One region of the Nonomuraea sp. NPDC047529 genome, then DNA from elsewhere that is predicted to be linked to it. Evidence: riboswitches for the same ligand, from Rfam matches in the RefSeq annotation. Region 1 holds a riboswitch; the other holds the start of a gene.
What was found. A riboswitch is a leader RNA that binds a small molecule or an ion and turns the genes downstream of it on or off. The one in region 1 is predicted to bind glycine.

Region 1 (14,528 bases):
CCTACCGGGAAGTGCTTTCGTTTTTGAACGGATGCTTTCGTTCGATCAGGATGCTAAGGTCCCGCCGGAGACCGGACGTCCCTTTGGAGTGCCGCATGTTCCCGCTTCCGCCGGAGGATCGAACGCTCAGCCCGTACACCGGCTGGACCCGCGCCCACTGGGAGGCGGTGGCCGACGGGCTGCTGGCCGCGGTGGAACCGTACCGCTCCGCGGACGGCGCCGTGATCAACCTGCCGGGGCGCGAGAGCTGGTCACGCTGCGACGGCCTGGAGGGGTTCGCGCGCACCTTCCTGCTCGCCGCCTTCCGCGTGGCCGGCGGCGGCCCCGAGGAACTGCTCGCCCCCTACGCGCGCGGCCTGGAGTCCGGCCCCGGCGTCTGGCAGCCCGTCGAGGACCGCACCCAGCCCATGGTCGAGGCCGCCTCGATCGCCCTGTCCCTCTGGCTGACCCGCGAGCGCCTGTGGGACCGGCTGCCCCCCGCCACCCGCGAACGCGTCGCCGCCTACCTCGCCGAGGCCCTGCGTCACGAGCCGGTGGACAACAACTGGTGGCTGTTCCCCGCCATGGTGGGCGGCTTCCTGTCGGCCGCCGGCCGGCACACGGAGGAGGCCGACGCGGCGGTCGAACGCGGCCTGGCCCGCATCGAGCCCTGGTACGCCGGCGACGGCTGGTACGCCGACGGCGACAACCGCTCCTTCGACCACTACAACGGCTGGGCCATGCACCTCTACCCGGCCCTGCTGGCCCACCTGTCGGGCCGCCTGTCCGGCCACGGCTCCCCCGGCCCCCGCCTGCGCCGCTTCCTGGAGAGCTACGCGCTCACCTTCGACCAGGACGGCGGCATGCTCCACCAGGGACGCTCGCTCACCTACCGCTTCGCCTCGGCCACCTCGCTCTTCGCGGGGGCGCTGCTGGACGCCACGCCGCTGTCCCCCGGCCAGACCCGCCGAATCGCCTCGGGCGTCCTGCGCCGCTTCCTCGACGCGGGCGCGCTGTCCGCCGAGGGGCTGCTCACGCTCGGCTGGCACGGCCCCCACGAGCCCTCGTTGCAGTCCTACTCCGGTTCGGCGTCCCCGTACTGGGCCTCGAAGGCGTTCCTCGGGCTGCTGCTGCCGGCCGACCACCCGGTCTGGACGTCCCCCGAGGAGCCCGGCCCCACCGGCCTGGCCGCGCTGCCCGGCCCCGGCCTGGTCGTCCAGAACACCGGTGACGTCGCCCGCCTGCTCAACCACGGCAGCCAGCACCACCCCGGCGATCCCCTGTACGACCGCTACGCCTACTCCACCCGCACCGCCCCGACCGTCCGTGTCCCCGACAACCACTTCGGCCTGGTCCGCCCGGACGGCACGGTCACCGGGCGCGGCACGATCACGCCCCGGGGCGCGGGCTCGGCGGGCGACCTGGCGTGGGCCGCTTCGGCGGGCGACGGCGTGGAGAGCCTGAGCGTGATCAGGGGGGCGGTCGAGGTGCGCGTCCATCGGGTCGCCCCGGGCTCGCCGGTCCGGCAGACCGGCTGGGCGCTCGTCGCGGACCCGGCCGACGGGCCCGGCGCCCGCGTCCGGGACGGCGACGGGCTGGTCTCCGAGCTGGTCGCGGTCTGCGGCTACAGCCGGGCCTACGTCGCCGACGACCCCGAGGGCAACGCCTTAGGGACGCCGGCGCGGGTGCCCGTCCTGGAGGGGGTCGCGGAGGACGGCTGGGCGGTCAGCGCGGCCGTCCTGGGCGACGGCTCGGCCGGCGTCCCGTCGGCGTCGGTGACCGATGACGGCATCACGCTGACCTGGCCCGACGGGACGCACCACGCCTTCCCCGTCCGCGAACCGGGCGGCGACACCGCCTGACGGTCCCGCCGAGGCGGCCCGCCGGTCAGGACAGGAAGGCGCGCAGGAGTGCCGCCGTGCCCTCCAGGTGCTCGGCCATCGCCCGGCGGGCCGCGTCCGGGTCGCCGGCCAGGACGGCGTCCACGATGGCCCGGTGCTGGACGGCCGCGTGCTCGATGTTCACCTGGAGCATCGGGATCATGTTCAGCAGGTCGCTCACCCGGGAGCGGGCGTCGGCGCACGTGGTGGCGAGCAGCGTCGAGCCGGTCAGCTCGGCGATCGACAGGTGGAAGGCCGTGTCGAGGCGCCGGTAGTCCTCCAGCGGCGCCTCGTTCAGCTCGGTCAGCCGGCGCAGCAGCACCTCCCGCTTGCCGGGGGTGAGCTCGGAGGTGGCCAGCACCTGCGCCGCCCCGCACTCGACCGCCAGCCGGAAGGTGAGCGCGTCGGACAGCTCGGCCATGCCCATGTCGGCCACCGCCTGCCGCAGGTCGCCCGCGTCGGGCCGGGGCGGCACGTAGGTGACGAACGCGCCGCCGTACCGGCCGCGCCGCACGTCGAGGTAGCCCGCGTCCTGCAGGGCGCGGATGGCCTCGCGCAGGGTGACCCTGCTGATGCCCAGCCGCACGGCGAGCTCGCGCTCGGGCGGCAGCTTGTCGCCGTACGCCACCACGCCCAGTTTGATCGCCTGGAGCAGCCGTTCCACGGTCTCCTCGAAGGCGTTTCCCGCCCTCACCGGGCGGAGCACTGTCATCAAACGCGCCGAATCGTCCAAGGTGTCCTCAGGTCTTGACAAGCGATCCCGGCATGCACATCAATGGTCTGAGACTAGCCCAATCAACGGGAAAGCGCTTCAGACGAGATCGGAGCGACCTAGGGTGAGCGAACCAGCGGGCAACGGATTCCTGTCCGTCGAGGAACTGCGGGGCGAGGCCGCGATCGGGCGGATCGACACGGTGCTGCTCGCCATCGCCGACATGCAGGGCAGGTTGCAGGGCAAACGGCTCTCCGCCCGCTACTTCCTGGACGAGGTGCTGCACCACGGCTCCGAGGGATGCAACTACCTGCTCGCGGTCGACGTGGACATGAACACCGTCTCGGGCTACGACATGTCCTCCTGGGATCGGGGCTACGGCGACTTCGCGATGAAGCCCGACCTGTCCACCCTGCGCCGGGTCCCCTGGCAGGACGGCACCGCCCTGGTCATGGCCGACCTGGCCTGGGAGGAGGGCGGCGAGGTCACCGCCTCACCGCGCCAGATCCTGCGCCGCCAGCTCGCCCGCCTGGCCGACCGGGGGCTGGCCGCGTACGTGGGCACCGAGCTGGAGTTCGTCGTCTACGACGACAGCTACGAGGAGGCCTGGCGGCGCGCCTACCGCGACCTGACCCCCGCCAACCTCTACAACGTCGACTACTCCCTCCTCGGCACCGCCCGCGTCGAGCCGCTGCTCCGGCGCATCAGGCGCGACATGGAGGGCGCCGGCATGTACGTCGAGTCGGCCAAGGGCGAGTGCAACCTCGGCCAGCACGAGATCGCCTTCCGCTTCGACGAGGCGCTGCGCACCTGCGACAACCACTCGATCTACAAGAACGGCGCCAAGGAGATCGCCGCCCAGGAGGGCCGTTCGATCACCTTCATGGCCAAGCCGAACCAGCGCGAGGGCAACTCCTGCCACATCCACATCTCGCTGCGCGGCCCCGACGGCGACCCCGCGATGGCGGGCGAGGGGCCGTACGGGCTCTCGCCGCTCGGCGCGCGGTTCATCGCCGGGCAGCTCGCCCACCTGCGCGAACTCACCCTGCTGTACGCGCCCAACGTCAACTCCTACAAGCGTTACGTGCCGGGCAGCTTCGCGCCGACCGCCGTCAAGTGGGGCGTCGACAACCGCACCTGCTCCCTGCGGCTGGTGGGCCACGGCCCGTCGCTGCGGGTGGAGAACCGGGTGCCGGGCGGGGACGTCAACCCGTACCTGGCGGTGGCGGCGCTGATCGCGGCCGGGCTGGACGGCATCGACCGGGAGCTCACGCTGGAGGACGCCTTCGAGGGCAACGCCTACGACTCCGGCGCCGAGACCGTGCCGCACACGCTGCGGGACGCGCTCGCGCTGTTCGAGGGGTCGAAGCTGGCCAGGGAGTCGTTCGGCGACGACGTGGTCGAGCACTACGCGAACAACGCGCGCGTGGAGCTGGCCGCCTTCGACGCGGCGGTGACGGACTGGGAGCTGTTCCGTGGTTTCGAGCGAATGTGACGGCAGGCATGAGGATCGTTAATCCGGCGACGGAAGAAGTCGTCGCCGAGGTCGAGATGGCCGACGCGGCCGAGGTCGACCGGGCGGTGGAGCGGGCCGCGAAGGCGTACCGGAGCTGGCGGGAGGTGGCGCCGGGCGACCGGGCGCGGCTGCTGCGCCGCTTCGCCGACCTGGTGGACGCCCACGGCGAGGAGCTGGCCCGGCTGGAGCTGGACAACGCCGGGCACCCGATCGGCAACGCGCGCTGGGCGGCCGGGGCCGTCCGCGACGTGCTGCACTTCTACGCCGCCGCCCCCGAGCGCAACCACGGCAAGCAGATCCCCGTGCCCGGCGGCGTGGACATCACCTTCCAGGAGCCGCTGGGCGTGGTGGGCGTGATCGTGCCGTGGAACTTCCCGATGCTGATCATGTCGTGGGGCGTCGCCCCGGCGCTGGCGGCGGGCAACACCGTGATCGTCAAGCCGGCGGAGTGGACCCCGCTCACGGCGCTGAGGCTGGCCGAGCTGGCCCTGGCGGCGGGCCTGCCCGAGGGGGTGCTCCAGGTGCTGCCCGGCGAGGGAGAGGTCGCCGGGGCGCGGCTGGTCGAGCATCCCGGCGTGGCCAAGATCGTGTTCACCGGGTCGACCGAGGTGGGCAAGGAGATCGCCGCGAAGGCGGCGGCGCAGGTCAAGCGGGTGACGCTGGAACTGGGCGGCAAGTCCGCAAATATCGTCTTTGCTGACTCGGATCTCGAAAAAGCGGCAAAAACTGCTCCTTATGCGGTCTTCGACAACTCCGGCCAGGACTGCTGCGCCCGCTCGCGCATCCTCGTCCAGGCCGAGGTGTACGACGAGTTCCTGGAACGCCTGTCGGCGGCGGTGCGCGGCGTCAAGGTCGGCGACCCGCTCGACGAGTCCACCGAGATGGGCCCGCTGATCAGCGCCGAGCACCTGGAACGGGTCCGGGGCTTCGTCGAGGGCACGCCCTACCTCCAGGGCGACTGCCCGCAGGGCAAGGGCTACTGGTTCCCGCCGACCGTACTGACCTCGAAGGTCACCGACCGCGCCTTCACCGAGGAGATCTTCGGCCCGGTCGTGTCGGTGGTGCCGTTCGCCGACGAGGCCGAGGCCGTGCGCATCGCCAACGACACCCCGTACGGGCTGAGCGGGTCCATCTGGACGCGCGACGTCGGGCGGGCGCTGCGGGTGGCCCGCGCGGTCGAGTCGGGCGCCCTGTCGGTGAACTCGCACTCCTCCGTGCGCTACTGGACCCCGTTCGGCGGCTTCAAACAGTCCGGACTCGGCCGCGAGCTCGGCCCGGACGCCCTGACGGCCTTCACCGAGACCAAGAACGTCTTCATCTCATGGGAGTGAACCTGACGCAGTGAGCGGAGTGAAGGGCTGAGGAACGAAGCACTTCGCGAAGCGAATGAGGAAGGTGAACGACCAATCGGGCAGGGAGTGAACCTGACGCAGTGAGCGGAGTGAAGGGCTGAGGAACGAAGCACTTCGCGAAGCGAATGAGGAAGGTGAACGACCAATCGGGCAGGGAGTGAACCTGACGCAGTGAGCGGAGTGAAGGGCTGAGGAACGAAGCACTTCGCGAAGCGAATGAGGAAGGTGAACGACCAATCGGACAGGAAGTGAACACAGTGCAGCGATTGCAGGACCGGGTGGCCGTCATCACCGGGGCGGGCAGTGGCATCGGGCTGGCCACGGCGCGCAGGTTCGCGCACGAGGGCGCGAAGGTCGTCTGCGTCGACATCGACGAGGACGCGGGCGCCAAGGCGGCCGGCGAGGTCGGCGGCCTCTTCGTCAAGGCCGACGTGACCAGCGAGGACGACGTCGTCCGGATGTTCGCCACGGCCCACGAGACCTACGGCAGCGTGGACATCGCCTTCAACAACGCCGGCATCTCGCCGCCCGACGACGACTCGATCCTGGAGACCGGCCTCGACGCCTGGCGCCGCGTCCAGGAGGTCAACCTGACCAGCGTCTACCTGTGCTGCAAGCACGCCATCCCGTACATGCGGCGGCAGGGCAAGGGCTCGATCATCAACACCGCGTCGTTCGTGGCGGTGATGGGGTCGGCCACGTCGCAGATCTCGTACACGGCCTCCAAGGGCGGCGTGCTGGCGATGTCGCGCGAGCTGGGCGTGCAGTTCGCCCGCGAGGGCATCCGGGTCAACGCGCTGTGCCCGGGGCCGGTGAACACGCCGCTGCTGCAGGAGCTGTTCGCCAAGGACCCCGAGCGGGCCCAGCGGCGGCTGGTGCACGTCCCCGTGGGCCGCTTCGCCGAGGCGTCGGAGATCGCCGCCGCCGTGGCGTTCCTGGCCAGCGACGACGCCTCCTTCATCACGGGGGCCGAGTTCCTGGTGGACGGCGGCATCTCCGGCGCGTACGTGACGCCGCTGTGACCCGTCCGGTCATCGGGATCACGACGTACGTGGAGCCCGCCCGGTTCACCGTGTGGGACCTGCCCGTCGCGCTCCTGCCGTACATGTACGTCGAGAAGGTCGTCCAGGCCGGCGGGCAGCCCGTGCTGCTGCCGCCGGCCGGCGACCCCGCCCAGGTCGTGGGCCGGCTCGACGGTCTCGTCCTGGCCGGCGGCGGCGACGTGGACCCCGCCAGGTACGGCCGGGCCCCGCACGAGCGCACCGGCTACGTCCGGGAGTTCCGGGACGAGGCCGAGTTCGCCCTCCTGTCGGCGGCCCTGGAGGCGGGGCTGCCGTTCCTGGGCATCTGCCGGGGCCTCCAGGTGCTCAACGTGCTGCTCGGCGGCACCCTGCACCAGCACCTGCCCGACGTGACCGGGCACACCGGCCACGCCCCCACGCCTGGGGAATTCGGCCACCTGCCGGTCACGCCCGTCCCCGGCAGCCGCCTGGCCGAGGCGCTCGGCACGGACCCGGTGACGGTCCCGCACTACCACCACCAGGCCGTCGACGATCTCGCCCCCGGGCTCACGGTCACCGCCACGGCCGGCGACGGGACGATCGAGGCGGTGGAGCTCGGCTCCGAGGGGTTCGCGGTGGCGGTCCAGTGGCATCCGGAGGCGGGCGACGGCCTGGCGCTCTTCGAGGCGTTCACGGCGGCCTGCTGAGCCCCCTACTGGAAAGCTTCTTTACCTTTTCTGCGGCCTGAAACGGCACGAAATCCCAGCTCAGGGGGCCATATCACCGCGTTATAGGAAACTTGTTGGGTACCGGGTCGCGCCATCCCGGTGTCACCCTGTGTTCATCCCCAGCCGGCCGGGGCTCTTCCACTCCACACCCCCCTGAGGAGCCAGAGAGTGAACCCCAAACTCAGGTTGGGGGCTGCCGCAATGCTCGCGCTAGCCCTGACCACCAGCTCGCTGGTGGGCGCCACGAGCGCCACAGCCCAAGCGTCGCAGGTGGCCGATCCTCCCACCGCCGACGACCGCAGGAACGCGATCGCCACCGCACACAACGCGATCCAGGCCGACTCGGCGGCATTGCTGGCATCCGAGCAGGACACGTTCACGCTGACGTCGACCGTCGAAGGCGTCCGCGGTCTGCAGTACCTGACCTACGCCCGTAAGCACGCGGGCCTGCCCGTGTACGGCGGCGAAGTGGTCGTCACCACGGACGCGTCCGGCGCGGTGGTCGACACGGTCACCACCGGACAGCGCACGAAGATCGGGATCGGCACGAAGGCGAAGGTGACCGCCGCCCAGGCCGCGGTGACGGCCAGGGCCAAGGTGGCCAGGGTCGAGACCGTCGCCACGCCCGTGCTGTCCGTCCACGCCACCACGACGGCCCCGCGCCTGGCCTGGGAGGTCCTGGTCACCGGCGCCAACGCCACCGGCCACGAGAGCAAGCTCCACGTCTACGTGGACGCCCTCACCGGCAAGGTCATCGACGAGTGGGACGAGGTGCGCGACGGCACCGGCAACAGCTACTACGTCGGCACCGTGACCATCGACACCAGCCCCTCGTACACGATGCGCGACCCCCGCAGGAGCGGCGTGGCGTGCGGCGGCCAGAACGGCTCGCCGTACACGAAGACCACCGACACCTGGGGGAACGGCTCGGGCACGAACCTGGAGACCGCCTGCGTCGACGCCCTGTACGCCGCGCAGCGCGAATGGGACATGCTGAGCGCCTGGCTCGGCCGCAACGGCATCAACGGCCAGGGCGGCGGTTACCCGGCCCGCGTCGGCCTGGCCGACGTCAACGCCTACTGGAACGGCCAGTACGGCTCCTTCGGCCACAACTCCGCCAACTCCCAGCAGCTCACGTCGATGGACGTCGTCGGCCACGAGTTCGGCCACGGCATCTTCCAGTTCACCAGCGGCGGCTCCGGCAGCGGCAACGAGACCGGCGGCATGAACGAGTCCACCGGCGACATCTTCGGCGCGCTGACCGAGGCGTACGCCAACAACCCGAACGACCCGCCGGACTACCTGGTCGGCGAGGAGGTCAACCTCTCCGGGTCCGGGCCGATCCGCAACATGTACAACCCGTCGGCCCTGAGCCACCCCAACTGCTACAGCACCTCCATCCCGAACACCGAGGTGCACGCGGCGGCCGGCCCGCAGAACCACTGGTTCTACCTCGTGGCCGAGGGCACCAACCCCTCGGGCAAGCCCGCGAGCACCCGGTGCGACAACGGCGCCGCGATCACCGGCATCGGCATCCGCAAGGCCGGTGAGGTGTTCATGTCCGCGCTGAACAACAAGACCCAGCCGTGGACGCACGCCAAGGCCAGGGTCGCCACCCTCCAGGCCGCCAAGACCCTGTACCCGGGCAGCTGCACCGAGTTCAACGTGGTCAAGAACGCCTGGGACGGCGTCAGCGTCCGGGCCCAGTCCGGCGAGCCGACCTGCACCCAGGGCAGCAACGACTTCTCGGTCAACCTGAACCCGGCCTCCGGCAGCGTCACGCCGGGCCAGAGCACCACGACCACGGTCAGCACCACCGTGACCGGCGGCTCGGCGCAGTCGATCACCCTGCGGACCGGCACCCTGCCGGCCGGCGTGACCGCCTCGTTCAGCCCGGCCACGATCACCGCCGGTCAGAGCTCCACGCTGACGATCAGCACCTCGGCGAGCAGCCCGCAGGGCAGCCACTCCATCGCGATCACGGCCGACGGCACCGACGTCGACCGGCAGGCCACCTACAACCTGCAGATCGGGCAGAGCTCGCCGAACGACTACTCCTTCGGCGTGACCCCGTCGTCGGCCTCGGTCCAGGCCGGTCAGTCGGCCACCGCCACGGTCAGCACGCAGGTCACCGCCGGTCAGGCGCAGAGCATCGCCCTGTCGGCGAGCAACGTGCCCTCGGGCGTGACGGTCAGCTTCAGCCCGTCCACGATCACCGCCGGGCAGTCGTCCACGGTGACGTTCGCGACCACGAGCGGTGTGACGCCCAGCACGTACACGATCAGCCTGAACGCCGACGGCGCGAGCGCCGACCACTCGGCCTCCTTCAGCCTGACGGTGGGCGGCGGCCAGGGCACCACGTGGCAGACCTACACGGCCTACACGGCCGGGCAGACCGTCACCTACCAGGGCGTCAGCTACCGCTGCCTCCAGGCGCACACCAGCCTGCCGGGCTGGGAGCCGCCCAACACCCCTGCCCTCTGGCAGCCGGTCTAAGTCGCACGACCTGGGCGGCCACGCCGGGGTGGCCGCCCAGCCCCCTTGAGCCCCTTCAGGAGCCACAGATCGTGAACGCCATGCTCAGGTTGGGCGCCGCGGCCACCGCCGCGCTGGCCCTGACCCTCACCTCGCCGGCCGGACCGGCCGGCGCCGCCGCCGACCCCCCGCCTGACATCCCCGTCTCGAACGTCACGGCGCATCTGAGCCAGTTGCAGTCCATCGCCACGAGCAACGGCGGCAACCGCGCCTCGGGCAGGCCGGGCTTCACCGCCTCGATCAACTACATCAAGGGCAAGCTCGACGCGGCCGGGTTCACCACCCGGGTGCAGAGCTTCAGCGGCGGCAGCAACCTGATCGCCGACTGGCCGGGCGGCCCGGCCAACCAGACCGTGATGCTCGGCGCCCACCTCGACAGCGTCGCGGCCGGCCCCGGGATCAACGACAACGGTTCCGGCTCGGCCGCGCTCCTGGAGAACGCCCTCACCCTCGCCGCCCGCAGGCCCACGCTCACCAAGCACGTGCGGTTCGGCTGGTGGGGCGCCGAAGAGGCGGGCATGGTCGGGTCCAGGTACTACGTGCAGAACGGCGGCGCGAGCGGCGTCGAGGTGTACCTGAACTTCGACATGATCGCCTCGACCAACGCCGGTTACTTCGTCTACGACGACGACGCGGCGATCCAGCGGACCTTCAACGACTACTTCGCCACCATCGGCCTGCAGACCGAGGGTGACAGGGAAGGCGACGGCCGCAGCGACCACGCCTCCTTCAAGAGCGCCGGTGTCCGGGTCGGCGGCCTGGCCACGGGGGCCGGGGCGGTCAAGAGCTCGGCGCAGGCCGCCAAGTGGGGCGGCTCGGCCGGGCAGGCGTTCGACCGCTGCTACCACAGCGCGTGCGACAGCTACCCGAGCGCCATCAACACCACGGCGCTCGACCGCAACTCCGACGCCATCGCGTACGCCATATGGAAGCTCGCCGTGGGCACCAGCACGCCCACGGAGAACGACTACTCGATCTCGGTGACCCCGTCGTCGGCATCGGTCCAGGCCGGTCAGTCGGCTACCGCGGCGGTCAGTACCCAGGTCACGTCCGGCCAGGCGCAGAGCGTCGCGCTCTCCGCCGGGAACGTGCCGAGCGGGGTCACCGTCTCCTTCAGCCCGTCCACGATCCAGGCGGGCCAGTCGTCCACCGTCACGGTCGCCACCACCGGCGGCGCCGCGGCGGGGACGTACACCATAGGGATCAACGGCGACGGGGCGACGGCGGACCACTCCGCCTCCTTCACCCTGACCGTCGGAGGGGACGGCCAGGGCACCACCTGGACGGCTTACAAGTCGTACACGGCCGGAGACGTCGTCACTTACCAGGGGGTCAGCTACCGCTGCCTCCAGGCGCACACCAGCCTGCCGGGCTGGGAGCCGCCGAACGTGCCCGCCCTCTGGGCGCGCGCCTGATCCCCACGCGGGCCGGGTCGCGCCGGTCCGCGTCCAGGCTGCCGCGTGCGAGCTGACCTGCCATGACCGGCTCGCGCGCGGCCACCAACGCGGCCGCGGCCCCGCCTCTCCGGGGCCGCGGCCGCTTTTCGCTGCGTGCGGTGTGCCGGCGAGATCCAGGGGCGAAGCGCGACAACACCCCCATGTCGGCACTAGGCTGACGGACATCACCGGCGAAACCGTGCGGGAGAGCACTCTGACATCCGGTCAGGGTCCCTGAAGGAGCAAGCCCTCCCCGCGAACCTCTCAAGGCAAAGGACCGCGCGGCAGCCCTGTAAGGCGTTCTTACGGGGAGGTGACCTCTGGAAAGCAGGCCCTGGGGGCCTCGCCGAAGGTGAAAGTCCGGTAAAACTCGGGCGAAGCTCTCAGGCATCCATGACAGAGGGGGAGGATGCTGGCATCCAATCCTGTCCTGAGGTGCGACAAATGTCCCGACCTACGCCGCTACGAGACGTCCACGAGGCCCTAGGCGCCACGCTGACCGACTTCGCCGGGTGGCTCATGCCGCTCCGGTACGGCAGCGAGTCGGCGGAGCACAAAGCCGTACGCGAGGCGGCCGGGCTGTTCGACCTCTCGCACATGGGTGAGATCTTCCTGACCGGTCCGCAGGCCGCAGACGCCCTCGACTACGCGCTGGTCGGCCACCTGTCGGCGCTCGCGCCCGGCCGGGCCAGGTACACGATGATCGTGGACGAGCGCGGCGGGGTGCTCGACGACCTGATCGTCTACCGGCTGGCGGACGAGGAGTTCATGGTGGTGGCCAACGCCTCGAACTCCGACAAGGTCCTAGAAGAGCTGAAAAATCGTACGAAGTCGTATGACGCGGTGGTCGATGACCGCTCCCAGCAGTACGCCCTCATCGCCATCCAGGGCCCGAGGGCCCAGGAGATCCTGGCCACGCTCACCGACGCCGACCTCGACGGCCTCAAGTACTACGCGGGCCTGCCCGGCCAGGTCGACGGCCGCCAGGCGCTCATCGCCCGTACCGGCTACACCGGCGAGGACGGCTTCGAGCTGTTCGTCGCCAACCAGGACGCCGTGCCGCTCTGGCGCGCCCTGGAGGCGGCCGGCGAGCCGCACGGGCTCAAGGCCGCCGGTCTGTCCAGCCGCGACACCCTCAGGCTGGAGGCCGGCATGCCGCTCTACGGCAACGAGCTGAGCTCCGACCTGACCCCGTTCGACGCGGGGCTGGGCAGAGTGGTGAAATTCGACAAGCCCGGTGACTTCGTCGGCCGGGCGGCGCTGGAGGCGGTCAAGGACGACCAGCCCCGCCGCCGCCTCGTCGGCCTGGTCGCCCAGGGCCGCCGGGTGCCGCGTCACGGCTACCCGGTCACCCGCGACGGCGCCGTCGTCGGCGAGGTCACCAGCGGTGCGCCCTCCCAGACCCTGGGGAAGCCCATCGCGATGGCCTACGTGGACGCCGGGGTCGACACAGGTCTGGCCGTGGACATCCGGGGCAGCCAAGAACCTATGGACCTGGTCGAGCTGCCCTTCTACAGGAGGAACAAGTGAGCAACATCCCTGACGACCTGAACTACACCAAGGAGCACGAGTGGGTGTCGGGCGTGGACGACGGCATCACCGTGACCGTCGGCATCACGGCCTTCGCCGCCGAGGCTCTTGGTGACGTCGTCTTCGTGCAGCTCCCCGAGGTCGGTTCGACCGTCGAGACGGGTGACTCGGTCGGCGAGGTCGAGTCCACCAAGTCGGTGAGCGAGATCTACTCGCCCGTCGGCGGCGAGATCGTCGAGGTGAACCAGGCCGTGGTCGACGACCCGTCCCTGGCCAACAGCGACCCGTACGGCGACGGCTGGATGTTCCGCGTGCGCATGGAAGGCGACGCGGAGGACCTGCTGTCCGCCGAGGAGTACACCGCGCTCACCTCAGGCGAGTCCTGACACCAACGCCGGGGCCCGCGGCGGGCCCCGGCACTTCCTGAACTGAAGGGCGCCCATCAATGGCGATCAGCGTCTTCGACCTCTTCAAGATCGGCATCGGACCGTCCAGCTCCCACACCGGCGGCCCGATGGCCGCCGCGCACAAGTTCGCCCGTGGTCTGCACGACGACGGCCTGCTCCCCCGCGTGGCCCGCGTCGAGGTCATCCTGTACGGCTCGCTCGGCCTGACCGGCAAGGGCCACGGCAGCGACAAGGCGGTGCTGCTGGGCCTGTCCGGCGAGAAGCCCGAGCTGGTCGACGTCGACTCCATCGACGCCCGCCTGGCCGAGATGCGCGCCTCGGGCACGGTCACGCTGTTCGGCACCCGTGAGATCCCCTTCGTCGTGGGCCAGGACCTCGTCTTCGAACGCAAGATCTCCCTGCCCGAGCACCCCAACGGCATGCGCTTCACCGCCCGCGACGAGCACGGCGAGACCCTGCGCGAGAAGGTCTACTTCTCCGTCGGCGGCGGCTTCGTCGTGGACGAGAAGGCCACGGGCGCCGACCGCATCAAGCCCGACGACACCGTCCTGCCCTACCCGTTCGCCTCGGGCGAGGAGCTGCTCAAGCACTGCTCGAACACCGGCCTGTCGATCTCCGCGCTGATGCTGGAGAACGAGAAGGCGTTCGGGCGCACCGAGGAGGAGATCCGCTCGGGCATCCTCGACCTCTGGCGCGTGATGTCGGAGTGCGTGCGGCGCGGCATCACCAAGGAGGGCGTGCTGCCCGGCGGCCTGAAGGTCAAGCGCAGGGCCAACCAGCTCCACCGGCGGCTTCAGTCCGAGTCGGCCGAGAAGGACCCGCTGCAGGCGATGGACTGGGTGGCGCTGTTCGCCCTGGCCGTCAACGAGGAGAACGCCGCGGGCGGCCGCATCGTCACCGCCCCCACCAACGGCGCCGCCGGCATCATCCCGGCCGTGCTGACGTACTACACCAGGTTCGTCCCTCGCGCCGACGACGACGGCGTGGTGCGTTTCCTGCTCACGGCGGCCGCGATCGGCGTGCTGTTCAAGGAGAACGCCTCGATCTCCGGCGCCGAGGTCGGCTGCCAGGGCGAGGTGGGCTCGGCCTGCTCGATGGCCTCCGCCGGGCTCACCGAGGTCATGGGCGGCACCCCCGAGCAGGTGGAGAACGCCGCCGAGATCGGCATCGAGCACAACCTGGGGCTGACCTGCGACCCGATCGGCGGGCTGGTGCAGATCCCGTGCATCGAGCGCAACGCCGTGGCCTCCAACAAGGCCATCACCGCCGCCAGGATCGCGCTGCGCGGCGACGGCCGCCACTACGTGGCCCTGGACAAGGCCATCAAGACCATGCGCGACACCGGCCGCGACATGCTGGACAAGTACAAGGAGACCTCACGCGGCGGCCTGGCCGTCAACGTGATCGAGTGCTGACGCGCCGGGGCCCCTCCGCGTGGGAGGGGCCCCGGGC
Region 2 (14,528 bases), on a different contig from region 1:
CTCATGCCCAGAACCGCCGTGGCGACCCCGCCCGCGTCTCTCGACCAGCTCATTGAACGAGGGCGAGCCCAGGGTCACCTTTCTCTGGCGGAGCTGCGTGACGCGTTCGCCGAGGCCGGCATCAGCCCCTCTGAAGGCCGCACGATCCTGCGCGAGCTGTCGGAGGCCGGTGTGAGCCTGGCCGCCGAGAACGAGCCGTCCCTGGCCAAGACCGCCGCCAAGAAGACCACCCAGAAGAGCGCTCCGAAGCCGAGGAAGGCTTCTGGGGCAAAGGCTACCGGCCGCACCGCCGCCGAGGCAAAAAACCCGGTGGACGGCAAGCCGGAGCACGAGGAGGACGTGGCCCCCGACGACCTCGAACTGACCGCCGAGGACGTCGAGATCGAGAACGACGCCAATGACCTGGACGACAACCAGTCCGTCATGGGCGACTCGGTGCACACGTACCTGAAGTCGATCGGCCGCCGGACGCTGCTCACCGCCGCCCAGGAGGTCGAGCTGGCCCGCCGGATCGAGGCCGGCCTGTACGCCGAGTACAAGCTGGACTCCGACCCCGACGTGCCGTCGTCCGTGCGCGACGACCTGCACCTGGTCATCGAGGACGGCCGGCAGGCCAAGGACCACATGCTGGAGGCCAACCTGCGGCTGGTGGTCTCGGTGGCCAAGAAGTACACCGACCGCGGCATGTCCCTGCTGGACGTCGTCCAGGAGGGCAACCTGGGGCTGATCAGGGCCGTGGAGAAGTTCGACTACACCAAGGGCTTCAAGTTCTCCACCTACGCCATGTGGTGGATCCGGCAGGCCATCCAGCGCGGCTTCGCCGACTCCGCCCGGACGATCCGGCTGCCCGTGCACGTGCTGGAGATGCTCTCCAAGCTGTCGCGGGTCGAGCGTGACATGCACCAGAGGCTGGGCCGCGAGCCCACGCCCGAGGAGCTGGCCGTCGAGCTCGACAAGACGCCGGACCAGATCGAGGAGCTGCTGCGCACCAGCCGCCAGCCGATCTCGCTGAACGCGACCATCGGCGAGGACGGCGAGACCACGATCGGCGACCTCATCGAGGACGTCGACTCGCCGGAGGCGTCGGAGATCGTCGACCGCCAGCTGCTGGGCGACCAGCTGCGCGGCGTGCTCGACAACCTCTCGCCCCGCGAGGCGAAGATCATGGCCCTGCGGTTCGGCCTGGTGGACGGCAAGCCGCACACCCTGGACGAGATCGGCAAGCACCTCGGCCTGACCCGCGAGCGCATCCGCCAGCTGGAGAAGGAGTCGCTGTCCAAGCTGCGCCACCCGAGCAACACCCGCCCCCTGCTCGACTGGGCCAGCTGACCGACGACCGCCCCCGGCGCCTGCCCACAGAGCGCCGGGGCCGCACACGGAGCCCCGGCATGACGCCGGGCTCTACTCAAGGCCCCAGGTTCCCGCCGAGGGATCAGGAACGCACGAAGAGCCCCGGCGCGCGAGGCGCCGGGGCTTTCGTGTGCCTGTGCTCAGGCGGTGGCGGGCACCGGCCGGGGCACGCGCGGGATGCCCCACATGCGGTTCTCCTCGCGCAGCGTGCGCAGCCGGTCGACCTCGGCCGTCCACAGGGCCCCGGGGGGCGTGGCCTTGGCCTTGCGGCGCGCGATGCGGTCGTCGTAGGACCGCACGCCGAACGTGGCCCGCTGCCCTGCCTCCGCGGCCCGCAGCGCCTCGGTCAGCGCGACGTCGAACGCCCGGCCCGCCGCCAGCAGCTCGATCTCGTCGGCCGCGGCGGCCCGCAGGTCGCGCACGATCGCCTCGGCCTGCCTGGCCTTGTCAAGCAGCTGCGGGAAGCCCTTGGAGATCTCCTGGTCCGCGTGGTAGCGAACCTCGGCCTCACGGCTCACCCGCGGACGGAAAAACGCCATCGACCCTGCCCTTCACGCAGTCTTTGCTGTTCAACCCACAAGGGTACGCCGTCCGACACCGCCTCCGAACACCGGGCGACGGGCGGGGCCGCCCAGTAAGATGATCACCATGCCCGCAAAGAGACCTCCCGTCCCACTCTCCCGCGAGCGCATCATCGAGGCCGCACTCCACATCGCCGACAGCCAGGGGCTGCGCCGGCTCACCATGCGCCGGCTGGGCGACGCCCTGGAGGTGGAGGCCATGGCCATCTACCACCACCTGCCCCGCGGCAAGGAGGCGCTCATGGACGCGCTGGCCGAGCACGTCACGTCGGTGCACGTGGAGCAGGCGGCCACCTGGCAGGAGACGGCCAGGGCGTGGTGCCGGGCGGGCCGGGAACTGCTGCGCGAGCATCCGGGCGTGCTCGCGCTGGCCCTGACCAAGCCTCCCAAGGGCGCCACCGCCGTCGCCATCAGGGAGCAGACCGAACAGCTCGCCGACGGAGGCCTGGGCGACGCCCCGGAGGCCGTACGGGCGTTGCGGGCGTTCGTGTTCGGCAGCGTGGCGGTCGAAGTCCAGCAATCAGGATGGGCTGACCCAGAAGTTGATGAATGGGTCAGGCGGGACGAAAGGGCTGATGTGGACTTCGAAAGAGGGCTCGACGCTTTGCTCAAGGGGTTGCAAACGTAGTGCGCGTGTCGCGCTTGGCCCGTTATCCTGCATAAGGCACGCTGTGTCGAAGGTCACACGACCGGGGGATCCTCCTGTAACAGTCCGAACGGGCTATGTCGGACCGTGTGACGCACGTCGCACACTTGCCAGAACAACAAACCCGAGCCGCTCCCGTCCCTCTCCCGGGAGCACCCACGAGATATCGGAGGCACGCCGATGTGCCCGCACGACCCGGCCTGTCCGTCTGCCGAGGCGCCGGACCGCGAGGCAGCACGCACCCTCGCATGCCACCCCGAGCAGGGGTGGAGCCTTCTCTGCAACGGCGTCGTCCTGTTCGAGGACACCGGGGAGCTCCTGCCCAGCGGCACCGTCATCGCGCCGCACCGGCCCGACCCCCTGGTGGGCGCCGCCTGACGGCGGCGTAACCACCGATCCACCGGGCCACGACCTCGCCCACCCGGGCGGGGTCCCGCTTCAGGTCGTGGCCCTCGCCCGGCAGCACCACCAGCCGGGCGCAGTCGGCGGGATCCGGCACTCCGAACGGATCCCGGTCCCCGTTGACCACCAGCACGTCCACCCCGGCCCCGCGCAGCTCCTCGGCCCTGGAACGCTCCGGCTTGCCCGGCGGGTGCAGAGGGAAGGCCAGCGCCACCACCGCCGCCGCGCCCACCGCCGAGGCCGTACGGCAGGCCACCCGGGCGCCGTTGCTCCGGCCGCCCTGCACCAGCGGCAGCCCCGGCCACCTGGCGCGCAGCTCGCCCAGCACGATCTCCCAGGCCTCGTCCTGCCTGGCCGCCGAGCCCGGCGCCCGCGCCCCCGCGACCCGGAACGCCTGCGACACCCTGGCCACGGTGGCCCCCGCCCCGAGCGCGGCGTCGCGGACGGCCAGCAGATCGGGCGCGTCCACTCCCCCGGCCGAGCCGTGGGTCAGCACCAGCAGCAGCCGCGGCTCGGCCGCCTCCTCGACCTGCACCAGCGCCGGCCCCCGCGGAGTCATGATCTCCATGGCAGCACCGTACCTGGGGAGGATGCGCCGTTGGCCCCCAGGTACGATGACGGCGCGCCGCACAACCGCCATGATGGTTCTCATGCCAGAGATGCGCCCCATCCGCGATGACCTGCAGGCCACCCTCGACGCCCGCCGCGACCTCGGCCCCGACTACGAGGCCGCGCTCGTCGAGTCCTTCGTCGAACGGCTCGACGCCACCATCGCCGCCCGCGTCCAGGCCGAGCTGGGCGGCCACGGCGTGGCCCCGGTCAAGCCCCGGCAGCGGCAGGGCAACGGCGCCGCCATGATCCCCGTCGCGCTGGGCTCGATGGGCCTCGGCATCCCACTGACCGCCATCGCGGTCGGCAACTCGGGCCTGGTGGGCCTGACCATCACGTGGCTGGCCATCGTCGCCATCAACGTGGCCGCCGCCGTGGCCATCATGCGGCGCGGCTGAGCCCTCAGGGGGCCGGGTCAGGCGTCGCGGTGGAAGCGCAGCCGCACCTCGGCGGCCATGGTCTCGTCCTCGTGTTCGAGGCCGTAGGTCCACACCTGGCCGGCGTCCTCGGTGCGCCCGCGCAGCGGCAGCGTGCGGGCCAGCAGCTCGATGGCCAGCGCTCCCGTCTGGGGGTCGGCCCCGCTCTCGACGGCCTCGGCGAACTCCGCGCAGGCCAGCTCCAGGTGCGCGATGCCGAGCAGCACCCGCAGCCCCGGCAGCTCCCGCGCCGGGGCGAACTCCAGCGCGTCCAGCAGCAGGCCGGCCGCCTCGCCCGGATCACCGTGCTCCAGCAGCGTCTCGGCGAGCTGGCGGGCCGCGTGCGCGGTGGCCTCGGCGTCGCCCACGTCGATGCCCGCGTCGAAGGCGGCGCGCAGCTCCTTGTCGGCCTCCTGCGGGCTGCCGGCCAGCCGGGCCAGCGCGAGGTGGGCCAGCGGCACGTAGGCCGGCGTGCCGACGCCGAGCACGGCCTGCCAGGCGGCCCTGGCCTGGTCGTCGCGGCCCTCACGCTCGAAGCCCTGGGCCAGGTGGCAGGCGGCCTGGGCGGCGTACTCGGGATGGCCGGTGGCCAGCGCGGTGCGGGCCGCGGCGCGGGCGGCGTCGGTGTCGCCGCGTTCGTCGAGCACCACGGCAAGCCCCACGGCCGCCTGGGCCCGGTCGGGGCTGTCGGGGTCGGCGACCAGCTCGGTCAGTATCGCCGCCGCACCGTCGAGGTCGCCGCCCTCGGCCAGGCGGCGGGCGGTGTCGAGAGGCGGGGTCTCCAGCTCTGAGAACGTCAAGAGAGCTCCTTCGGGCGACGGATCGCACCGAGCCTAACGGCTCGTCGCGATCATGTCTGCTCACTTGACGGTGTGGGACTGGGCCGCGCCGGAAGCGGGCCCCCGGGCGGGGACCCGCTTGCGGGATCAGTCCTCGTACGCCTCAAGAGGCGGGCAGGAGCACACCAGGTTGCGGTCGCCGTACGCCTGGTCGATGCGGCGCACCGGCACCCAGTACTTGCCCTCGCGCAGCGAGGCCAGCGGGTAGGCCGCCTCGGTCCGCGAGTACGGGTGCGGCCACTCGTCGGCGGTGACCGACTCGGCCGTGTGCGGCGCGTTGCGCAGCGGGTTGTCGGTCTTGTCGTAGTCGCCGGAGGCCACCTTGGCGATCTCGCCGCGGATGGCGATCATGGCGTCCACGAACCGGTCGAGCTCGTTCAGGTCCTCGCTCTCGGTCGGCTCGATCATCAGCGTGCCGGCCACCGGGAACGACATGGTGGGCGCGTGGAAACCGTAGTCGATCAGGCGCTTGGCCACGTCGTCGACGGTGACGCCGGTCTCCTTGGTGATCTGGCGCAGGTCCACGATGCACTCGTGCGCCACCAGGCCGCCGCGGCCGGTGTAGAGCACCGGGTAGTGCGGGGCCAGCCGCCTGGCCAGGTAGTTGGCCGACAGGATGGCCTGCTCGGTGGCCGCCGTGAGGCCCTCGGCGCCCATCATGCGCACGTACGCCCACGAGATCGGCAGGATGCCCGCCGAGCCGTACGGGGCGGCCGAGACCGGGCCGACCGGGCCGCCGTCGCGCAGCGGGTGGCCGGGCAGGTAGGCCGCCAGGTGGCCGCGGACCGCGACCGGACCGACGCCGGGGCCGCCGCCGCCGTGCGGGATGCAGAACGTCTTGTGCAGGTTGAGGTGGGACACGTCGGCGCCGAACTCGCCGGGCTTGGCCAGGCCCACCAGGGCGTTGAGGTTGGCGCCGTCGACGTAGACCTGGCCGCCGGCCTCGTGCACCTTGGCGCAGACCTCGGTGATCGACTCCTCGTACACGCCGTGCGTGGACGGGTACGTCACCATGATCGCGGCCAGCCGCTCGCGGTGCTTGGCGATCTTGGCGTCGAGGTCGGCCAGGTCGACGTTCCCGTCGCTGTCGCAGGCCACGACCACGACCCGCATGCCCGCCATGACGGCGCTGGCCGCGTTCGTGCCGTGCGCCGAGGACGGGATCAGGCACACGTCGCGCTCGGTGTCGCCGTTGGCCTGGTGGTAGGCGCGGATGGCCAGCAGGCCGGCGAACTCGCCCTGGGAGCCCGCGTTCGGCTGGATGGAGACCGCGTCGTAGCCGGTCACCTCGGCCAGCCAGCCCTCCAGCGTGCCGATGAGGTCCCGGTAGCCCTCGGTCTGGGCCTCCGGCGCGTACGGGTGCACGCCCGCGAACTCCGGCCAGGTGATCGGCTCCATCTCGGTGGTCGCGTTCAGCTTCATCGTGCAGGAGCCGAGCGGGATCATCGAACGGTCGAGCGCGATGTCCTTGTCCTGGAGCCTGCGCAGGTAGCGCAGCATCGCGGTCTCGGAGCGGTGGCTGTGGAAGACCGGGTGGGTCAGGAAGTCCGACTCGCGCAGCAGGTCGGCCGGCAGCGCGTCGGCCGCCAGGTCCACGTCCGCGTCCGCGCGCTCGACGCCGAAGGCGGCCCACACCTTGACCAGCTCGGCCGCGCCGGTCTTCTCGTCACAGGCGACGGAGACGTGGTCGTCACCGGCCTGCCACAGGTTGACGCCCCGCTCGGCGGCGGCGGCGACCACCTCGGCGGCCCGGCCGGGCACGCGGACGAGCACGGTGTCGAAGAACTCTCCGTGCACGACCTCCAGGCCGGCCTCGCGCAGCCCGCCGGCCAGCGCGACGGCGTGCCGGTGCACCCGCCGGGCGATCCGGCGCAGGCCCTCGGGGCCGTGGTAGACGGCGTACATGCCGGCGATCACGGCCAGCAGGACCTGGGCGGTGCAGATGTTGCTGGTGGCCTTCTCGCGGCGGATGTGCTGCTCGCGGGTCTGCAGGGCCAGCCGGTAGGCGGGGTCGCCGTCGACGTCGACCGACACGCCGACCAGGCGGCCGGGCATCTGCCGCTGCAGGCCCTCGCGTACGGACATGTAGGCCGCGTGCGGCCCGCCGAAGCCGAAGGAGACGCCGAAGCGCTGGGAGGAGCCGACGGCGATGTCGGCGCCCAGCTCGCCGGGGGCGGCCACGAGCGTGAGGGCCAGCAGGTCGGCGGCGGCCACGACGAGCGCGCCCGCCTCGTGCGCCCTGGCGGCCACGTCGCGGAAGTCGCGCAGGCGGCCCGAGGCGCCCGGGTACTGCACCAGCACGCCGAAGCACTCGGGCAGGTCGCCGTCGAGGTCGTGCTCGACCAGCGTGATGCCGAGCGGCTCGGCGCGGGTGGCCAGCACGGCCTTGGTCTGGGGCAGCGTGTCGGCGTCGACGACGAACACGTCGCTCTTGGACCTGCCCGCCCGGCGGGCCAGCGTCATGGCCTCGGCCGCGGCGGTGCTCTCGTCCAGCAGGGAGGCGCCGGCGACGTCGAGGCCGGTCAGGTCGGAGACGACCGTCTGGAAGTTCAGCAGCGCCTCCAGGCGGCCCTGCGAGATCTCCGGCTGGTACGGCGTGTAGGCGGTGTACCAGCCCGGGTTCTCCAGCAGGTTGCGCCGGATGACGGCGGGCGTGACGGTGTCGTAGTAGCCCAGTCCGATCATGGACGTCAGCACCCGGTTGCGGGAGGCCAGCTCGCGCAGCTCGGCGATGGCCTCGGTCTCGCTCGCGGCGGGCGGGAGCTGGAGCCGGTCCTTGGCCCTGATGGCCTCGGGGACGGCCACGGCCACCAGATCGCCGACGGACTCGAAGCCCACGGCCTCGAGCATGCGCTGCTGCTCGGACTCCGATGGGCCGATGTGCCGGGACGAGAACGGCGGAGCGGACAGGTCGGTCATGGAGGTTGCCTCCTGAGGCGTGGAGACCGGCGCCGGGGCGCGGGCGAGTGCCGGATCTCCCCCTCTGTCAGCGCGACGTCATCGCGACCTGAGAGCTTCACCCCGCCGTGGGGCTTGCACCGTCGGTGAGGTGCGCCTGGCGGACGCACCTGCTTTCCAGAGTTGCCTCGCCCGAGCGGTACGGGATGCCTGAGAGATTCCGGGGAGGGTTGCTCCTTCGGCGCCCCAGGACCGAAGCCCAGGGACTCTCCCGCACGGGGTCGTCAGCCTTACTCTGTCCTAGATTACTACGGTGTGTTCAGCGGTTCAGCTCACCCCGTGCGGCGTGCGCGACGCCGCTTGGCGAGCTCGTCAGTGGGATGGTCGGCCGGGACGCTGTCCTCGACCGCCGCCCGTTCCCCCGGCAGCTCCGCGAGGGAGCCCTCGACCTCGCGCCAGACCCGACCGAGCGCGATGCCGAACACGCCCTGCCCGCCCTGGAGGAGATCGATCACCTCGTCGGCCGAGGTGCACTCGTAGACGCTGACTCCGTCGCTCATGAGCGTGATCTGCGCGAGGTCGGCGACCCCGCGGTCACGCAGGTGCTGCACCGCGGTGCGGATCTGCTGCAACGACACGCCCGTGTCGAGCAGCCGCTTGACGACCTTGAGCACCAGGATGTCGCGGAAGCTGTAGAGCCGCTGCGAACCCGAGCCGTGCGCGGCTCTTATCGTGGGCTCCACCAGGCCGGTACGCGCCCAGTAGTCGAGCTGCCTGTAGGTGATGCCGGCCGCCGAGCAGGCCGTGGGCCCGCGGTATCCGATGTCGGCGGGCAGCGTCGTGGGCTGCTCGTCGAAGAGCAGGCCCTGCTCTCCGGCACGCTGCCGCGCGCTCTCGCGCCGCACCGGATCTTCCTGGCCGGCCGTCTTTCCCTCGCCGCTGCTGACCGCCACGCGGACCTCCGGCTTTCTCTCATCCCGCGGCCTGATCTGGGGGTTCGTAAAGGGCGACCACGGGTTTCACTTGCACCGTAGGACCGTGACCATGCTCAGTCAACGATCCGGCTCGGCGCGTCGTGAAGCGTAAATGCACTGAAATACCTACCCCGCCCTGCCGAAGTCCTCGGGAGTGATCGTGTCAAGGAACTCCCTGAACTTCTCCACCTCGTCCTCCTGGTCGTCCGGGATGATCACACCGGCCTCCTGGACCACCTCTTCGCTGGCGAAGATGCGGGCGCCGGTGCGCAGGGCCAGGGCGATCGAGTCGGACGGCCTGGCGCTCACCTCCACGCCGTTGGAGAACACAAGGTCGGCGAAGAAGATACCGTCACGCAGGGCCACGATGTTGACCGCGCGCAGCCCGACGCCGAGCGCGCTCAGCACGTCCCTGAACAGGTCGTGGGTGAGCGGCCGGGGCGGCGGCTCCTCGGCCTGCGCCAGGGCGATCGCGGTCGCCTCGGTCATGCCGATCCAGATCGGAAGGAACCGTTCCCCGTGTGCCTCCTTGAGCAAGACGATCGGCTGATTTGTGGGCATCTCAACTCGAACGCCCACGACCTCCATCTGCAACACGGGCTGCTCCGTATTCGACCGGCCGGTCGCCCGGCACAGCTGTTGACTGGGTCGCTTCTGCTACACGCTTATGCATTTCAACGTAACACCCGGCAGGCCTGGAATGTGCCCCGGCCTTCCAGCTCTGTGCCCTCAGCGGCCCAGGACAGACCTGACCCCGCTGCGCACCAGAGAGGCGTGCAGGTCGAGCAGGAGCTGGGACAGCTCCCTGGCGGCCTCGTCGGCCTCGCCGATGGCTCCGGGGGCGCGCCGCTTGAGTATGGGCGCGACGGTCTGCTCGACCAGGCCGCACTCCCGCTCGGCGGCGGCCTTGACCGCGCGCAGGTGGCGGGCGTGCAGGCCGAAGCGGGCCAGGGCGCCGACGCTGCGCGCGACCTTCAGCGCCTCCTCGTCGTAGCGCCTGGCCACGGGGGCGAGCAGGCCGTAGTCCTCCAGCTCGGCGAGGGTCTCCTCGTCGATGCCGGCGGCCTCCAGCAGCTCGGCCCGGTCGAACCGGATCTCCTGCGTCTGCTGCACCGCGCGCGGAAGGCCGAAGCTCTCCGCCATCCTGTCCTTGATCACCCGCAGCGGCAGGTAGTGGTCACGCTGCTCGGTCAGGATGAAACGCAGTTGCTCGACGTGGAGGTGGGTGAACTTGCGGTAGCCCGAGGGGCTGCGCTCGGGCTCGATGAGCCCCTCACCCTCCAGGAAACGGATCTTGGACACGGTGACGTCGGGGAACTCGCCCTGCAGCAGGGCGAGCACCTCCCCGATGCTCATGTGCGAGCGTGCCGCCTGTGAGCTCATGCGCCGGCGTTGACCCTCATCAGGAAGACGAGGCGGAACTTGCCGATCTGCACCTCGTCTCCGGAGTGCAGGGGGACCTCCTCGATGCGCTCCCGGTTGACGTAGGTGCCGTTGAGGCTGCCGACGTCGCGCACGGAGAACTGGCCGCCGCGATGGCGGTAGAACTCGACGTGGCGGCGGGAGACGGTGATGTCGTCGAGGAAGATGTCGCTCTCCGGGTGGCGCCCGGTCGTGGTGAGGTCCTTGTCGAGCCGGAACCGGCTCCCCTGGTTGGGCCCCCTGGTCACCGAGAGCAACGCCGTGCCGGGCGGGAGCTGTTCGACCAGCGCCCGTTCGGCCAGGAGCATGTCGCCTGTCTCAGCCTCGTACGCCTCGATTCCCGCGACCGAGATCGTCGATGTGGTGTCCCCGGCGACCTCGGGTCTGGTCAGCGGTGACCCACAGCGGGAACAGAAACGGGCATCCTCGGGGTTGGCGTGCCCGCACTGCGTGCAGTAGACGCTCGGCATCGATCGGCTCGGCCTCCTACCGCGAAGACGCGGCGACGGTGCTGGGGACGCGCCTGCCTTCGCTCTTCAAGTTTGCGAATGCCGCAACTTACGCTGATCAGCGGCAAAGGTCAAGGCGGGGCGCTGGACTGTTGGTTCGGACGCTGACAAAGTTACCGCCGCCCCCACCCCGTGGTCCATGCCGCCGCGCGTTTCTACATTACGATCTTGCGGCACTCCGCGCGCACATCGCGTGCGAAGGGTTTTTCGCTACTCTACGTGATCAGACGGCTGCCTGTTCGACCACGCGGGCCCAGCGTTCGAGCAACGCCTGGGCGCCGTCCATGTCGGGGGCCTCGGCCCACAGGTCGGTGACGGGCTCGGCGGCGGCGGGCAGGATCAGCACCCACGAGCCGTCGTCGCGGGCGACCCGCACGCCGTCGGTGGTGTCCACGCGCCAGCCGCCGGGCTCGGCCTCGGCCGCCTCGATGACCGAGCGCATGACCGCGCCCTTGGCCGCCCACTGGGTGGGGACGCTCCGCCGGAGCAGTTTGACCTCGGGGATCCTGGCGTCGATCTGGCTGAGCGACAGCCGGGTGCGGGCCACCAGCCCCAGCAGGCGCATGAACGCGGCCAGGCCGTCGATGGCCGGGCTGAACTCCGGCACGACGAACCCGCCGCGCCCGTCCGCCGCGAAGATCATGTCGGGGCCCTGGGCGGCGGAGGTCAGGGCGTCCAGGGCGGTCGAGGTCCACTGCACCTGCACGCCGTGGAAGCGGCAGACCTGCTCGGCGACGCGCGTGGTGGTGACCGGCAGGGCCACCCGGCCGCCCCTGCGCTCGGCCGCCACCAGGTCCAGCACGACGAGCAGGGCACGTTCCTCGCTGATGAGCTGGCCGGTCTCGTCCACCAGCGCGATGCGTTCGCCGACCGGGTCGAAGCGCACGCCGAAGGCCGCCCGCGAGGAGCTGACCAGCTCCGACAGGCGTTGCAGGCCCCGTCGGCGCTCGGCCAGCGTCTCGGTGGGCGAGACGTCGTCCAGGCGGGCGTTGACGGTGAGCACCTCGACGCCGGCCCGGCTGAGCAGCGTGGGCATCACCAGGGAGGAGGTGCCGCCGGCGCAGTCGACCACGACCTTCATGTCCTTGACGCCGGTCACGCCGATGGCCCGCATCAGCTCGTGCGTGTAGCCCTCGACGGCCCTGGCCGGGTAGTGCAGCTCGGCGATCTCGCCGGGGAAGGCCCGCCGGTACTCCTGGCGGGAGAAGACGCGCTCCAGCTTGCGCTGGGCGGCCGGGGGCAGGTCGGCGCCGCGGTCGTCCATGATGACGATGTCGGCGCTCTGCGGGTCGCCCGGCGTGGTGCGCAGGGCGATGCCGCCGGCGGCCGACTCGCGGGCGGTGTGGAAGCGGGCCACCGGCAGCGGCGCGGCCTCCAGGTCCAGGACGTTGATCGCGGCGGCGGTCAGCGCGCCGATCACGGCCCGTTTGAGCGCCCTGGCGGCCAGGGAGCAGTCGCGGGAGGTGACGACGTAGGCACCCTTGCGCAGGGTGGTGGCGTAGGCGCCGGCCAGCCGGACGCACAGCTCGGCGGTGATCTCGACGTTCACCAGGCCGCTGACGCCGCGGGGGCCGAACAGGTTGCGCTGGCCGCGCGACTCCCAGATGACGCTGGTGTTGACGACCGCGCCGGCCTCGATGGTCTTGAACGGGTAGACCTTGACGCCGCTGGAGACGTACGCCTCGGCCTCGATGACGCATTCGTCGCCGATGACGGCGTCCTCCTCGACGCGGGCGCCGCCCATGACGTCGGTGCTCTTGCCGATCACACAGCCGCGCAGGTGGGCGCCGGGGCCGAGGTAGACGTTGTCGTGGACGACCGCGCGGTGCAGGAAGGCGCCCTCACGCACGACCGCGTTGTTGCCGAGCACGGTGAACTCGCGCAGTTCGGCGCCCGCCTCCACCTTGGCGTAGTCGCCGATCAGCAGCGGGCCCTTCAGGACGGCGTCGGGGTCGACCGTGGCGGAGTCGGCCACCCAGACGCCCGGGGAGAGCTCGAAGCCGCCGATGTCGAGGCGGACCCGGCCGGACAGGGCGTCGGCCTGGGCCTTGAGGTAGCTGGCGTGGGTGCCGACGTCCTCCCAGTAGCCGTCGGCGACGTAGCCGTAGATGGGGGCGCCGCGTTCCAGGAGGGCGGGGAAGACGTCTGATGACCAGTCGACCGGTTCGCCGTCGGCCACGGCGTCGAGGACCTCGGGCTCCATGACGTAGATGCCGGTGTTGACGGTGTCGGAGAAGACCTGGCCCCAGGTGGGCTTCTCCAGGAAACGCTGCACGCGCCCGTTCTCGTCGAGGATGATGATCCCGAATTCGAGCGGGTTGGGGACGCGTTTCAGGCCGATGGTGACAAGAGCCGAATTTTCGCGATGAAAACGGATCATGTCGGATAAGTCGATATCCGTGAGGGCGTCGCCGGAGATGACCAGGAAGCGGTCGTCGCGGAGGCGGTCGGCGGCGTTCTTGACGCTGCCCGCGGTGCCCAGGGGCAGGTCCTCGGTGGCGTACTGGAGGTTCATGCCCAGCTCGTCGCCGTCGCCGAAGTAGTTGCGCACGAGGGCGGCCAGGAACTGGAGGGTGACGACCGTCTCGGTGATGCCGTGCCGTTTGAGCAGGCGCAGGACGTGTTCCATGATCGGGCGGTTGACCACGGGAAGCAGGGGCTTGGGCTGGTTGGCAGTCATCGGACGCAGCCGAGTACCCTCCCCGCCCGCCATGACGACCGCCTTCACCCGATCACTCCTTCGTGGTCGCGGTTACGAGTTGGCGCACCTGCACCACGTACAGGATCCCTGCCCACCAATACAGGCCCGTGCCCCACAACGCGAAGGCCCACCCGGCAATTCGCGCTATTTCGGCATACCACCCGGTGTGGGAGGCGAGGAAGAGCAGCGGGAAGGCGTACATGAGGTTGAACATGGCGGCCTTGCCCAGGAAATGCACCTGAAGTGCCTTATAGCCGTGTTTGCGTAGTACGGGGAACGAACAGGCGACGAAGAGCTCCCGCGCCACGATGACGGCCACCAGCCACCACGGGATGACCTCCCGCAGCAGCAGCGCCAGGATGGTGGCGAAGACGTACAGCTTGTCGGCGGCCGGATCGATCACCCGGCCGAGCTTGCTGGTCTGGTTGAACGCGCGAGCGATCTTGCCGTCGAGCCAGTCGGTGAACCCGGCCACGACGAGGATGCCGATGGCCCACCCGTCCGCCCGGGGGCCCAGGACCAGCCAGAGGAACACGGGGACGCCCAGGAGGCGCAGGAAGCTCAGCAGGTTGGGAACCGTCCAGATCCGGTCCTCGGCGGAAGTTTCGCTCACGCAGAGACCCTACTGCGTGGAACTCCGGCACAGACGCCCCACCAGCGACCATTCCCCGCACGCGGGGAGGACGGGGCGGGAGGAGTGGGCGTTTCGCGGCTTGTGACGGCGGGAAAAGGCTGGGTGATCGATCCCCCCGCGGTGCCGGCCTGGCTTGGGGGGATCGGATGTGGCCCTGGGAGTCCGGCGTGCTGCGGGGCGCGCCGGAGATCGCCTTGTTCCTCTGCCTGGCCCTCGGGTTCGCCCTGGGCCGGATCAGGTTCCGCGGGGTGGCGCTCGGAGGCGTGGCCGGGACGCTGGCCGCGGCGCTGGCCGTCGGGCTGCTGACCGGCGGCGTCACGGTCCACCAGCAGGTGCGCGTGATCGCCTTCGCGATCTTCGCCTTCACCCTCGGCTACACCCTCGGGCCCGCCTTCTTCGCGGCGTTCGCCGGGCGCAACCTGCGGTACCTGTGGTTCACGGTCGCCGAGGTCGTGGGGGCGCTGGCGGTCACGGCGCTCGTGGCCGACGCGTTCGGGCTGGATCCGGGCACCACGGCCGGACTGATCGCGGGGGCGGCGGCCGGGCC

Region 2: another riboswitch for glycine. It lies ahead of gcvP (aminomethyl-transferring glycine dehydrogenase); the one in region 1 lies ahead of gcvT (glycine cleavage system aminomethyltransferase GcvT).

Annotation. Positions count from the first base shown of each region.
Region 1 is NZ_JBEYTJ010000003.1:325,325-339,852, reverse strand. It holds gene ABZ815_RS08105 (DUF2264 domain-containing protein) at 96-1,841, shown strand; gene ABZ815_RS08100 (FCD domain-containing protein) at 1,867-2,571, opposite strand; gene ABZ815_RS08095 (glutamine synthetase family protein) at 2,696-4,066, shown strand; gene ABZ815_RS08090 (aldehyde dehydrogenase family protein) at 4,075-5,418, shown strand; gene ABZ815_RS08085 (3-oxoacyl-ACP reductase) at 5,697-6,461, shown strand; gene ABZ815_RS08080 (gamma-glutamyl-gamma-aminobutyrate hydrolase family protein) at 6,458-7,147, shown strand; gene ABZ815_RS08075 (M4 family metallopeptidase) at 7,370-9,664, shown strand; gene ABZ815_RS08070 (M28 family peptidase) at 9,745-11,118, shown strand; glycine riboswitch at 11,332-11,429, shown strand; glycine riboswitch at 11,450-11,549, shown strand; gene gcvT (glycine cleavage system aminomethyltransferase GcvT) at 11,584-12,669, shown strand; gene gcvH (glycine cleavage system protein GcvH) at 12,666-13,055, shown strand; gene ABZ815_RS08055 (L-serine ammonia-lyase) at 13,115-14,491, shown strand.
Region 2 is NZ_JBEYTJ010000025.1:116,807-131,334, reverse strand. It holds gene ABZ815_RS33030 (RNA polymerase sigma factor) at 4-1,329, shown strand; gene ABZ815_RS33025 (hypothetical protein) at 1,491-1,868, opposite strand; gene ABZ815_RS33020 (TetR/AcrR family transcriptional regulator C-terminal domain-containing protein) at 1,999-2,559, shown strand; gene ABZ815_RS33015 (DUF5999 family protein) at 2,758-2,955, shown strand; gene ABZ815_RS33010 (alpha/beta family hydrolase) at 2,912-3,547, opposite strand; gene ABZ815_RS33005 (hypothetical protein) at 3,630-3,986, shown strand; gene ABZ815_RS33000 (hypothetical protein) at 4,004-4,804, opposite strand; gene gcvP (aminomethyl-transferring glycine dehydrogenase) at 4,931-7,762, opposite strand; glycine riboswitch at 7,929-8,025, opposite strand; gene ABZ815_RS32990 (MerR family transcriptional regulator) at 8,074-8,694, opposite strand; gene ABZ815_RS32985 (bifunctional nuclease family protein) at 8,842-9,312, opposite strand; gene ABZ815_RS32980 (MerR family transcriptional regulator) at 9,445-10,071, opposite strand; gene ABZ815_RS32975 (FHA domain-containing protein) at 10,095-10,607, opposite strand; gene ABZ815_RS32970 (mannose-1-phosphate guanyltransferase) at 10,870-13,374, opposite strand; gene ABZ815_RS32965 (CDP-alcohol phosphatidyltransferase family protein) at 13,379-13,960, opposite strand; gene ABZ815_RS32960 (hypothetical protein) at 14,128-14,528, shown strand, end outside.